One region of the Jeotgalibacillus marinus genome, then DNA from elsewhere that is predicted to be linked to it. Evidence: riboswitches for the same ligand, from Rfam matches in the RefSeq annotation. Region 1 holds a riboswitch; each other region holds the start of a gene.
The links. Region 1 has a riboswitch for thiamine pyrophosphate ahead of thiT (energy-coupled thiamine transporter ThiT). Riboswitches for the same ligand answer to the same signal wherever they lie in the genome.
Positions count from the first base shown of each region.

Region 2: it holds a riboswitch for thiamine pyrophosphate, as region 1 does, so the genes downstream of both, AB1471_RS03855 (YkoF family thiamine/hydroxymethylpyrimidine-binding protein) here and thiT (energy-coupled thiamine transporter ThiT) in region 1, are expected to answer to the same signal.
Region 3: it holds a riboswitch for thiamine pyrophosphate, as region 1 does, so the genes downstream of both, thiC (phosphomethylpyrimidine synthase ThiC) here and thiT (energy-coupled thiamine transporter ThiT) in region 1, are expected to answer to the same signal.

Region 1 is NZ_JBFMIA010000008.1:92,676-96,934, forward strand. Features, by position in the region: gene AB1471_RS10465 (FUSC family protein) at 192-1,214, opposite strand; TPP riboswitch at 1,504-1,605, shown strand; gene thiT (energy-coupled thiamine transporter ThiT) at 1,746-2,303, shown strand; partial or broken gene AB1471_RS10475 (transposase) at 2,751-3,086, shown strand; gene AB1471_RS10480 (DUF6241 domain-containing protein) at 3,143-3,715, shown strand; partial or broken gene AB1471_RS18345 (GntR family transcriptional regulator) at 4,057-4,228, opposite strand.
Region 2 is NZ_JBFMIA010000002.1:172,923-177,181, forward strand. Features, by position in the region: gene AB1471_RS03840 (VOC family protein) at 1-31, opposite strand, end outside; gene AB1471_RS03845 (MATE family efflux transporter) at 71-1,453, opposite strand; gene AB1471_RS03850 (MarR family winged helix-turn-helix transcriptional regulator) at 1,450-1,914, opposite strand; TPP riboswitch at 2,071-2,177, shown strand; gene AB1471_RS03855 (YkoF family thiamine/hydroxymethylpyrimidine-binding protein) at 2,286-2,921, shown strand; gene AB1471_RS03860 (ECF transporter S component) at 2,922-3,512, shown strand; gene AB1471_RS03865 (ABC transporter ATP-binding protein) at 3,496-4,259, shown strand, end outside.
Region 3 is NZ_JBFMIA010000011.1:92,459-96,717, reverse strand. Features, by position in the region: gene thiC (phosphomethylpyrimidine synthase ThiC) at 16-1,800, opposite strand; TPP riboswitch at 1,938-2,052, opposite strand; partial or broken gene AB1471_RS18360 (IS6 family transposase) at 2,245-2,363, opposite strand; gene AB1471_RS12240 (dihydrolipoyl dehydrogenase family protein) at 2,600-4,096, shown strand; gene AB1471_RS12235 (glutamate-5-semialdehyde dehydrogenase) at 4,142-4,259, opposite strand, start outside.

The DNA of each region.
Region 1 (4,259 bases):
CTACAGATTATGGTGGGGGCATCAGCGGTTATGTGCAGTTTTCCGAAGCTTAGAACTCGTTTATCGAAGTTAAGGTTTCCGTTATCGAAGCATACTCTCACGTTATCCACGTTTAGTGACTATTTACCTATAGTAATTTGAACAAAAAGCCGTTTCCCCAGCAAAGTCCTCAGGGAAGCGGCTTTTTTATACTATAAATCAGACGGCGTAGCACTTGGCACGCGGATGAAATCTTTTCGTTTACGGAGTAGGGCATGTATAGTCAGTAATTCAAAATAAATATAACTTTTTACAGGAAGCTCTTCTTCATCTGTTTGGTCCTTCAATGCACTTCGCATCGTTTGAAGGGGGGCGCGATCGACTGGTTCCATATGTTGTGTGCTGTGAACACGTTCGATTAACTGAGACATAAGCAGCCTAACATCTGCTATTTCTTTTTCAGTCCATTGAGGACGCTCCTCCAATGGCAGGCTTATTAAATTGGTTAAATGATAGGTTAACTGTTTTAACAAATAGATCTTTTTTTGATGCAAGTGAACCGTGCGCATCTCATCTCGTTTGTATTTATGGTATTGCCATTCTTCAAGTTGAAACCGGCAAAGAGTTTCTGTGCGCTCAAGCTTGTAGCGCAAGTGCTCTGCAGTCGTTTCTAATTCACGTGAACGGATTTTCCCAGTAAATAACTCTTCTAACCGTTGCTCAAAAATTCTTGCAAACTCGTGCTGAGATTGATCCAACTGATGCTTGATTTGTTGCTCGTATTTTGGTGGTAATAAAACAAAATTTACAATAGTAGAAGTAAATAGACCAATTCCCGTGGTTCCTAACCGTGTTAAAAAGGTTAGGAAAAAGTGATCTTCAGTACCAGGAATCATCGCAACGGCTGTTAATGTAGCCACAAGCATCCCTGCATCAAGACGTAGTTTATGACACAACCAAATGGTTACGACTGATGCGATCGCATAGGTTAAAGCAATTTCACCTAGCCAAAAAGTTGTAAGCATTGCAATGGCTCCACCAATGGATGAAGCAGGAAAGCGTATCAACCCTTTACGAATTGAATCAGCAGCGGTTGGTTCAATCGTCACAATGGCAGTAATGACAGCAAAAATGACGGGTAGATTAAGTGATTGGCAAATGAGTGCAGTTAAAAACACTGCAACACCAGTTTTCACGATTCGCCCTCCGACAAACCGATTGGTAATCCATTTCATACGAGGTAACATCCTTTATAGAAACATTGTAAAATAGTATTTAGATGGTCTTATTATACATATTCAATCATCCAGCTCTGTACTTTAAGGCTTCTCTGGTTTAGCCGCACAACCTAGTAGGAAAAAAGCGCCTACTTGCGTTGCGCACCCTATGCTTGTCGGGGTTAAATGAGCAGTTTTTGCTTTTGTAAATTCCAATTTTCTACAAGTATAGCATAGGATAGCATGAGACGAAGGAGAAATTTTTAGATGACAATATTTTTAAAAGGCGCTACAATGGTGTAGATGCAATTGCCACAAGGGGAGCCATAATGGCTGAGAGTGAACATCTTGTTCAGACCCTTTGAACCTGTAAGTTAATGCTTACGTAGGAATGTGGATGGAAACAGGAGCGGTATGCAATGTCTTGATTTTAATTCTAGGACATTTCTTTTTTTATGTACTTTGAGATTAATGATTTTCTAATAAAGTAGTAAAATGGCAACTGTTGAATTCCCTTCGTGCGAGCTACATGCAAAAGGAGGAATCAGAATGGAACGTACTAAGCTTTTATATTTACTTGAAATAGCAATCTTCTCTGCAATTGGTCTTATTTTGGACAAGCTTTCATTTTCCGTTTGGCCACAAGGTGGTTCGGTTAGCTTTGCGATGGTGCCGATTATTTTAATGGCGTTGCGCTGGGGGCTTAAAGGAGGTTTGTTGACAGGGTTTTTAGTCGGTACTCTTCAAGTCGTACTTGGAGGATCGTATATTATTGACCCTGTTCAAGGAGTTCTTGATTATCCAATCGCTTATACTGTTGTTGGATTGTCAGGGATTTTTTCTGGGGTAGTTCAACGTACGATGAGTGATGGGAAAATGAGAAAAGCAGTTGGATTTATTGTTTTAGCAACATTTGTTGGAATCCTTCCGCGGTTTGTTTGTCACTTTTTCGCAGGTGTTATTTTCTTCGGATCAGGATCACCAGGCGTACCAGCATGGCAATATTCTTTAGCTTATAACGGTTCTTACTTAGGACCTGCCTTTATTCTTACAGCAATCGTGACTGTTACCTTACTATCTACTGTACCAAGAATTACAACAAGGTAATGTTAAATGGCTTTGAATTTTTAACCAATTGGCAATAACGATATCCATAATATACGGGTTTCTCCTTTTTGTTAGGGTATCTAATATTTATAAATATGCCTTTTACACAACCGATAAACTTTCTATTTCACAGCCTTCTAAAATTATCTTTTAAAGGGAAGATCACTTCTGGATAGGATAAGTCAGTAAGTCAAAAGATATTGGAAAGAAATTTTAACATGGAGATTAGCAGAAATTCATAAATTAAATAGTGTCTTCGAAGAGTATTCTCGAAGGCATTTATTTTCCAGTTTCATTATTATCTAAAGTGTCAAGAATTGCATAACCTAAAGCCTGTCTCGTTCACTCGAGATGGGCTTTTTTGATATTACGGAACACATAATTTCCTAGAGTTGAATATTGAATTCATATTTTTTAAGTCAATTAATAGGATGAATAAAGAGTAGCTTGAATCAGCTTCATACGGATCGCGGAAGTGAATTCAAGAATAAATTGATTAGATGAAGCCTTAGAAACATTTGAAATCAAGCGTTCTTTGAGTATGAAAGGGTGCCCATACGATAACGCGGTTGCGGAGGCTACATTTAAAATCATCAAAACAGAGTTTGTGAAAAAACGTCACTTCGAATCGATAGCCCACTTAAAGAGTAACTATTTGATTATGTGAACTGGTTTAATGGAACAAGGATTCATGGAGGATTAGGCTATTTGAGCACAAGAGATTACAAGAATTTACACCCTAAAAAAACTGTCTATTTTAGTGTTGACATACCCGCTAAATAACGTAAGTCAGTAAATACATAGCTGTAACTGAAAAAAATAATGAGGGAGGCTGTTTGGTGTTTAATTTTACGTTTAAGGTTATCTTATTATCTGTACTTATTATTGTGTTGGGTATCGGAGTTTTGTTTTTAACTGTGAAAAATAGGACAGTAAGTGAAACAGAGTTACCGCAACACATTGCTGACATTGTTGCACAGACGGATGATAAAACGTTACAGAATAATATTGAAGTGATAAACTTTGGTGTAGATGACACTGTTATAAAAGATGAAGTTACTGATGATGTGGTGCAAAACGTTATACATGGGATGTCTCATCAAAAAGTTGATGCAGAAGAAAAATGGGCTAGTATGAATATATTAATGACGGAGAAACGGATTGAAGTCTTACGTGAACAAGTCCGTGAAAATGAGGATCACTTAACGCATTATGATCTTTATATGGACATACTTGATCGGTGGGGGATAGGAGATTTTTCACAAGCAGATTACGACCATAATCTTATTTGGGACTTACAAGGTGGTATAGTTGGTGAAGCAGAAGGACTATTAAGTGAGAAGGCTGAGTACAATTACATTCTTAATTTGTATTGGGATGAATTAAAAGGGATGATAAAAAAACTGGATTAACATCTGTGCAGTACTTCATTGATTTAGAAGCAAAGGATGTTTTAGAACTGTTTGAAACATATATTACAGGTAATCCAAAAGGTGCAATTTGTGTGATTTTTAAAGATTATTCTAAAAGTAAAGCATTTAAATTAATTTGTAGAAATAAGAAATAAGTATATTTTTGTTAAATTATTTCTTTTTTATAGTAAGAGGTTATTTTAAAAGCAAAAAGCCTGCTAAACCGAATATGGCTGATTTAATACCATTAAAACAAAAAGTAGAATAAAAGCAAGTAACCCTAAACTTATACCTGCAAAAATCCCTTTATATGGAATTTAATAAATGAATTATTCCTACAAAAGCTCACGATACACCTTCTGAATCGTATTCGGATTGATTGTCAACTCCTGTCAAGAGACCGTACCGACGGCAGCTGATCATCCTCACTTAAAACTTCTCGCATCATCAACATCTTCAACTGTTCATCAACTGCTCATAAATAGTGACTCGACTTTTCGTTTCTAACGTCAACGTCAGCAACCTCCTAACCACAAAGAATGCA
Region 2 (4,259 bases), on a different contig from region 1:
CGGAAACATACAACTCAATATGATGAAGCACTCACTTTCCACCCTTTCATATACACAAATTTCTTCTTACCTATCCATTCACTTCCACCTCACGCAATTTCTCCTGGGCAGGTGCTTTTTGAAATAGGGTTGAACGATCTCTCCAAATGAAGAACAGCGATAGTACAAATGACAAAATATCCGCTATAGGAAAGGCGATCCAAACACCCACCAAACCGAAGAAGGATGGTAAAATAAGCACGAGCGGAATTAAGAATACCAGCTGTCTAGACATTGATAATACAAGCGATATTTTTGCCTTACCGAGCGCTTGATAAAGACCTCCCGAAACCATTTGAAAACCAATGATTGGTGCGGCAAGGAATACCCAACGCATTGCTTCTTCTCCGCCTTTAACCACTGTCGGATCAGTTGAAAAAATAGACATCATAGCTCCAGGGAAAAGCATCGTTACAACCCAAACAAACGTTGCCAGTCCACTTGAGATGATGATTCCAAGCTTTAACGTGTCACTCACTCGATGATAAAGCTTGGCACCATAGTTGTAGCCAATAATCGGCTGCATCCCTTGAACAATTCCAAACATGGGCATGATTGCGAACATCATGATTCGATTAATGATTCCAAAAATCGCCACAGCCGTATCACCACCATGCAACACTAGCATCCAGTTAACAGCGATAAACATAAAGCTTCCTGCTACTTGACGGACAAACGTAGCTGAACCAATCCCAACAATCTCTTGTACAACATTCAACTTTGGCACTAGTCCAATCCATTTAAACGTAAGCGAGCTTTTTCCCGTCCAGAAATACAAGAATATCCAAACTGCCCCTACCGCTTGTGAAATAACGGTTGCAATGGCTGCTCCAGCTACCCCCATGTCTAACCAGAAAATAAAAATTGGATCCAGCACGATGTTCAATCCCGCTGAAATAATCATTGTCAGCATGGCCACTTTGGCATTTCCTTCAGAACGAACAATATTATTGGATGCCATCATAAAAGCTTGAAAAAGAGCACCATACAAAATGATTGACATATATTCACTCGCATAAGGAAGAACATCCTGTGTTGCTCCAAATGCAACTAAAATCGGATCCAAAAAGCTTAATGACAATCCAACCATTATTATACTAAATAACCCTACGAGCCACATAACATGACCGAACACTTCATTGGCTTTTCCTAATTTCCCCTCACCAAGTCTTCTAGAAATAATAGATGCTCCACCAATTCCAATAGCTGCTGCAAAGGCTGTGATGATCAATTGAAGCGGGAAAGAAATAGAAAGTGCAGCTACCGCTTGTGTGCCCACGCCTCGTGCGATATAAAATGTATCTGCGATATTGTATAATGCCATAACGAACATTCCTATAAACGCCGGAAGCGAAAATCGCATCATAAGTTTAGGTATTTTATCCGTTCCTAGCTGAGTACTTTGCTGTTTCATTTTTCTTTCACTCCTTCCTCTTGTTTGATTTTAGCGATGGCATTTGTGGCCATTCTTTTTAAAAGACCAACTACAATGACTTTTTCTTCATCCGTAAAATCTTCTGTTAATGTATTGGTCCAGTCTTTCAAAATAGATCTGATCATCGGCTCCATGTCCAAGGCTTTTGCTGTTAAGCAGACAAGGTGTGAGCGTCGATCTGTAGCATGAGGTTTTCTTGTTACATAGCCCTCATCTTCAAGTTTTTTCACTGCGCGAGCCGTAGTCGTCTTATCAATATTAAGTACATTCGCCATCTGTTCCTGCGTCTGCTCTTTTTTTTCGAACAATACCATCAAAAATTTCACTTGTCCCTCACCGAGCCCATACTCGTCGAAAGTTTTGCTTAAGTGCATATATCCATAACGATGAACAGTAGACAGCCACCGTCCAGCCGATTCATATGATCGTTGATTTTCCATCTTTATACTCTCCATTCCGTTTATTTCATCTGCAATCCATTATAGCAAAAAAGTAGTTGCATTAGCAACCTTTCGTGAGCAGAAGTATAATTTGCTACTTTACAAGAAGTACATCAACCATTATGATGAACGTGGCAAACAAACTGCATATGAAAGTCGATACACTAGGGGTGCTCGTAAGGGCTGTGATGAGAACATTTTGTTCCGATCCCTCATTACCCGATCCAGATAATACTGGCGTGGGGAAGTGTGGTGACTCATCATTCACAGTAACTGGCGAACGTCCGACTTGATGATGAAGTAGCTGCATTTCCTTTCAAGGATGCAGCTTTTTGTTTTGTCTAAAAACACATCATCAGGGGGAATTATATATGTCAAATACTCAATCACCTGAAACACCAGGCACAGGAATCGCATGTGGAACAAGTCAAATTGTCGGCTGTCGCTTTTCTCTTCACCCGATGTCCGATTCCTTTGTTTCTCTTATCAATGAAGCTTTTGAGAAAGTAGATACCTCGAAAACTTGGCGTTTCACCGACGATGTGAGCACCTTGGTCCGAGGACGTGAAGAACACGTTTTTGACGTGGTCAAAGCAATGGTTCTTCACGCAACGAAAACAGGTGTTCATGTCGTTTTAACTGCTACATTTTCAGTTGGTTGCCCAGGTGATTCTGACGGTGACACGTTTATGGCAGAAGATAATATTCGTTTAAATGAGCCCAACGTCAAAAATCTTAAACAATACGTTTCTTCTCAATTTGCTCTTTACCCAATGGGAGATCCAGATTATATGGAAACCATCATGGATCAGGTTGAGTTGGCGAAAAACCACGGCACACTAAATAAAAGCGTTCACTATGCGAGCGGCCTTCATGGAGATATTCATGATGTTTTTAACACATTAGAGGATGTTTTTAACAATGCCAAGAAAAGTAACAGCGCACATATCGTGATGACAGTAAACATGAGCATCAATAGTCCCTCTCACAAATCAGAGGAAAATTAAATGTTAGCTAAATGGAAGCTCTCTGAAATAATTGTCTTGTCTGTTTTAGCGGTTGTCTTCGGTGTGGTGTATCTTGCATTCGTTCAATTAGGTAATGTGATGGCCGGAATAATGGGACCGATTGGCTATGAATGGATTTTTGGTATTTGGTTCATCGTTTCGATTATCGCTGCTTACATCCTTCGTAAGCCAGGTACAGCATTTTTATCTGAAACGATTGCTGGTACGGTCGAGGTGTTAATCGGAAGTGCAACAGGTCCAATGCTAATCGTAACCGCAATGGTTCAAGGTGCTGGAGCTGAAGCCGTCTTTGCTGCAACACGCTACAAACGTTGGAGTGTTTGGGTACTGATGCTTGCTGGTATGGGGTCGTCTGTTACAAGTTTTGCGTGGAGCTATTTTATTTCAGGATACGGTGCGCTAGATTCAGGTTATGTCACACTTATGTTCGTGCTGCGTTTAGCAAGTGGTGCCATTTTAGCTGGTTTACTCGGGAAATGGATTTCTGATGGGCTGTATCAAACAGGCGTATTGAACAGCTATGCCATTGCACGCGCTAAAAAGAGGGATACATATGAAGAAGCGTCTTGATCACGTCGTCATCTCTTTTGACCAGGTAACCTACCGACATTCCGAAGAGCTTGATCCTGTTTTAAATGAACTTTCCTTTGTAGTAAATCAAGGTGACAGTGTACTGCTTTCAGGACCGAGTGGCGCTGGCAAGAGCACTTTAACAATGTTAATGAACGGGATACTACCAGAAAACGGAAACGGTGTAATAGATGGACGAATTAAATGGTTCGGAACAGTCTCTACCAACTGGGTTGCTGGGTCCATATCCAAAAAGATTGGAGTGATGTTCCAAGATCCTGATAGCCAATTTTGTCAGACGACCGTTGAAGAAGAAATTGCTTTCGGACTCGAAAATCTCCATTTACCAAGGACCGAAATGGTTCAGCGTATACATACTTCTTTAGCAAGCGTCGGATTAGATGGGTTTGAACAACGAACGATTCACCAATTATCTGGTGGCCAAAAACAGCGAGTGGCCCTTGCTTGTCTACTCGCCATGAAAACGGAGATCTTGTTACTAGATGAACCGTTCGCCAATATCGATCCTTTATCAAGAAGAGAGCTAATTGCTTGTTTATTTGAATTAAAACAAACGTTTGATTTAACTATCATCGTGATTGATCATGATCTTCATGGCTGGGTCGAATGGATTGATCGCGCTTTATTGCTAGATACAGACGGACGCATTCAATTGGATAAACCGATGGATAAAGCTCTGAGTGATCATTATGACGTTTTTGAAGAGTTGACGATTGCACTTCCACT
Region 3 (4,259 bases), on a different contig from region 1:
AACCTCCTAAGAAAATTACTGATATATGTTCCCCCCAGATTTCTTAAACTCCTGAGCCTTTTCTCTCATACCTTTTTCAATAGCTTCCTTCGTATCAAGATTATTTTCTTTCGCATAATTACGAATATCTTGAGAGATTCTCATGCTACAAAAATTCGGTCCACACATTGAACAGAAATGTGCTGTTTTTGCACCTTCCGCAGGCAAAGTTTCATCATGATATTCTATTGCACGTTCAGGATCTAAAGATAAATTAAACTGATCTTTCCAACGGAATTCAAAACGAGCTTTTGAAAGGGCATCATCTCTTTTTTGAGAACCTGGATGTCCTTTTGCCAAATCAGCAGCATGAGCGGCAATTTTATAAGTAATAACCCCTTCACGAACATCATCTCTATTTGGTAGACCTAAATGCTCTTTTGGGGTTACATAACAAAGCATAGCCGTACCATACCAACCAATCATTGCAGCTCCAATAGCAGATGTAATGTGATCATAACCAGGAGCTATATCAGTCGTAAGGGGTCCAAGTGTGTAGAATGGTGCTTCCTTACACACTTCTAATTGCTTATCCATATTTTCTTTAATTAGGTGCATTGGTACGTGCCCTGGTCCTTCAACCATCACTTGTACATCATGCTCCCAAGCAATTTTTGTTAGCTCTCCAAGAGTCTCTAATTCTGCAAACTGTGCTTCATCATTCGCATCTGCAATAGATCCAGGCCGTAAACCATCTCCTAAAGAAAATGAAACATCATAAGATTTCATTATTTCGCAGATATCTTCAAAGTGAGTATATAAAAAGCTTTCTTTATGGTGGTGTAGGCACCATTGTGCCATAATAGATCCTCCACGGGATACAATGCCTGTTAAACGTTTTGCTGTTAAAGGAACATATCGCAAAAGAACACCCGCATGAATCGTGAAGTAATCAACACCTTGCTCTGCTTGTTCAATCAAAGTATCACGGTAGACCTCCCATGTCAGATCTTCAGCAACACCATTTACTTTTTCAAGTGCTTGATAAATGGGGACGGTGCCGACAGGTACAGGTGAGTTTCGAATAATCCATTCCCGTGTTGTATGAATGCTTTTACCTGTTGATAGGTCCATAATATTATCAGTACCCCAACGTGTCGCCCATGTCATTTTTTCAACCTCTTCTTCGATGGAAGATGAAACAGCAGAGTTGCCAATATTGGCATTAATTTTAACATGGAAATTACGTCCTATAATCATAGGCTCTGACTCTGGATGATTGATGTTATTAGGAATAATCGCCCGACCTTTTGCAACTTCATCACGCACAAATTCAGGTTTCATATTTTCCCTTAAAGCGATAAATTCCATTTCAGGAGTGATAATCCCCTTACGTGCATAATGAAGCTGTGTAACATTTTCCCCTTTTTTTGCACGTAATGGTTTGCGCTTTAAACCAGGAAATATATTATGATGTGCACGTGGATCATTTTCATCTTTATAACCATTATCTTCAGGCTTTATTTCTCGAGCTTCATATTCCTCGACATCTGCTCGTTCATGAATCCATGGGCTTCGAATGGCAGGAAGACCTTTTGTAATATCAACTGAATAATTTAGATCCGTATAAGGACCGCTTGTATCATAAACGCGTACCGGAAGGTTTTCCTCTTCGCCAAAAGTACCAGTTGTCGGGCTTAACTCAATTTCACGCATTGGTACGTTAATGTCAGATCTCGAACCTTTTACATATACTTTTTTACTACCTGGAAAACTAGACATGATGGAAATTTTTTGTTCGTGTAATGAAGTCTTTGACATCATAAATCTCTCCTTTTTTTGAACATAATGGACGAGATTCAGAACATAACAAGTGGAAAAGCTTGCAAAACTATATGAAAAAGCCGGCCCCATAAATGGTGAGACCGGCTAATATGTATGCAGAAGTAGTATTGCATTGAAGATTGTGCTAACTTCCCCACGCTGGTATGAGCCAGATCAGGTCCCAAGAGTCAAGAAACTTCAACGCGTTTCATTCTCAGCCCAACTTATTGGACTCCCCTAGTTATGTCTATTTGATTTAGATTATATTGTATATGATTATCGGTTAAAATGAAACACATAATTTTAGTAAAGTAATATTGTCGTATTTAGAAATTATGTGAAGAGAGCAATGTTAGATATACGATAGCATTAACAAAACGTGTTGGTGCAAGAATCGTTCTGGCAGGGACATAGAGCCATATAACCGATTCTGATGACCGTTTATGCTGTAATTCCAAACAACTGATGAATGAAGCCAACTTCATTTTGGACAGACTTTACCTGTCGATGATGTTGTCCTTTTTTATCATATGTATCGGTTCCACGCCACTCTCCAAGGAGCGTGTTTACACCTGGAATACTACTTACTGAAGCTGAATTGTTGCAAAGCGATTATTTTCTGATAAAGTTAAACCAAACGTACGAGAGCTGTTTTAAGTGGGTTAAAAAATCGGATCCATTGCCGTTATTAACACGAATTGACGGAGCGAATAGTAATCAAAACAGGAACGAATAATTTTTTACATATAGTTGATAAATGAAAAAAATCTCAGCTCTTTATATGGAGGTAGTTCATATGGAACGTTACCAAATTGTTGTTATTGGTGGTGGTGCAGCTGGCATGACAGTTGCTGCAGGTGCTGCTAGTCTTGGAGCGAAAACAGCACTTATTGAAAAACAAGATTCACTTGGAGGCGATTGTCTTCACTATGGTTGTGTACCATCAAAGGCGCTTATTGATGCTGCAAACCGCGTACATACAATGCAAAATACAGCTTCATCATTCGGTTTTACTTTATCAGGTGAGCTTAATTTTGATCGTGTGAAAGAACATGTTAAATCACCCCAAGCGGTCATACAAGAGCATGATAGCAACAAACGTTTTACAGACTTAGGTGTGGATCTTTATTTCGGTGGTGCTAGCTTTCAATCTCCTCACGAAATACGAATTGGATCAAATGAAGTCATTTTTGCTGAAAAAGTAGTTATCGCTACAGGCTCTTCTCCTGTTATTCCACCTATTGATGGACTGGGTGGTGTGTCGTATGTGACAAATGAAACGATCTTTGATCTGCCTGAATTGCCTAAGCGTTTGGGCGTCATTGGTGGCGGTACAATTGGGTTAGAACTGGCACAAGCTTTTGCTAGGCTCGGATCCTATGTGACGGTGTTTGAAGGCGGCGACAAGATCTTCGCCAAAGACGATGAAGATATATCAAAGTTTATGTATAACGTGTTAAAAGAAGAGATGACGATTGAATTGAATTCGACTGTGAAGACAGTTTCAGCGAGCGGTGACGAGATTTCCGTAACGGTTGAAAATCGTAGAGCTACAGAAAAATCTGTTCAAGTGGATACTCTTTTAGTGGCCACAGGACGCAAACCGAACATTTCTTCTCTAGAATTAGCGATTGCAGGAGTCCAAACAGTGAAAGGCTTTATCGACGTGGATCGTTCGTTCAGAACTTCTCAATCTCATATTTTTGCTGTTGGAGATACGATCAACACCCTCCCTTTCACACATGCGGCTGGTGAAGAAGCAAAAACTGTCGTTTCAAATGTGTTGTTTGGGCTTAGAAACTCGCTGAATCACGATAAAACACCGTGGGTAACCTTCACCTCACCTGAAGTGTTTCACGTAGGTAAGACTGAACAAGAAACAAAAGAAGCCGGTATTAACTACCGGGTTTACCGTGCTCATTTAAACGAGGTCGATCGATTTATTACATCACATGAAACAAGAGGTTTTGTTAAAGTTATTACGGACAAACGAGGTACAATTTTAGGAGCACATGCAGCAGGCAAAGAAGCCGGTGAGTGGATGCAATTGGTTGTGTTTGCAATGAAAAACAAGAAAAAAATCGGCAGTCTGTCACGCATGGTCTACCCGTATCCAACAAAAGCGGGTGCTTTGCAACGTGCGGCTGATGGATATTGGAGAGAGAAACTGTTTGACGGATCTCTACCAAAACTTGCAAAGAAATTTTTTGATATTAAATATAATCTTACCGAAAAAAAACACCATACATCTTCTGGTAAAGCACCAGTTACTTTTTCTAAAAAAGACGTATAAAAAGAGGCAGCCTATGATGGCTGCCTCTTTTTATGAAAATCTACCTTAGCGGATTTGACCATTTCCACTCATTACATACTTAATTGTTGTTAGTGCTTGTAAGCCCATTGGACCTCTTGCATGTAGCTTTTGTGTTGAGATGCCAATTTCAGCACCAAAGCCA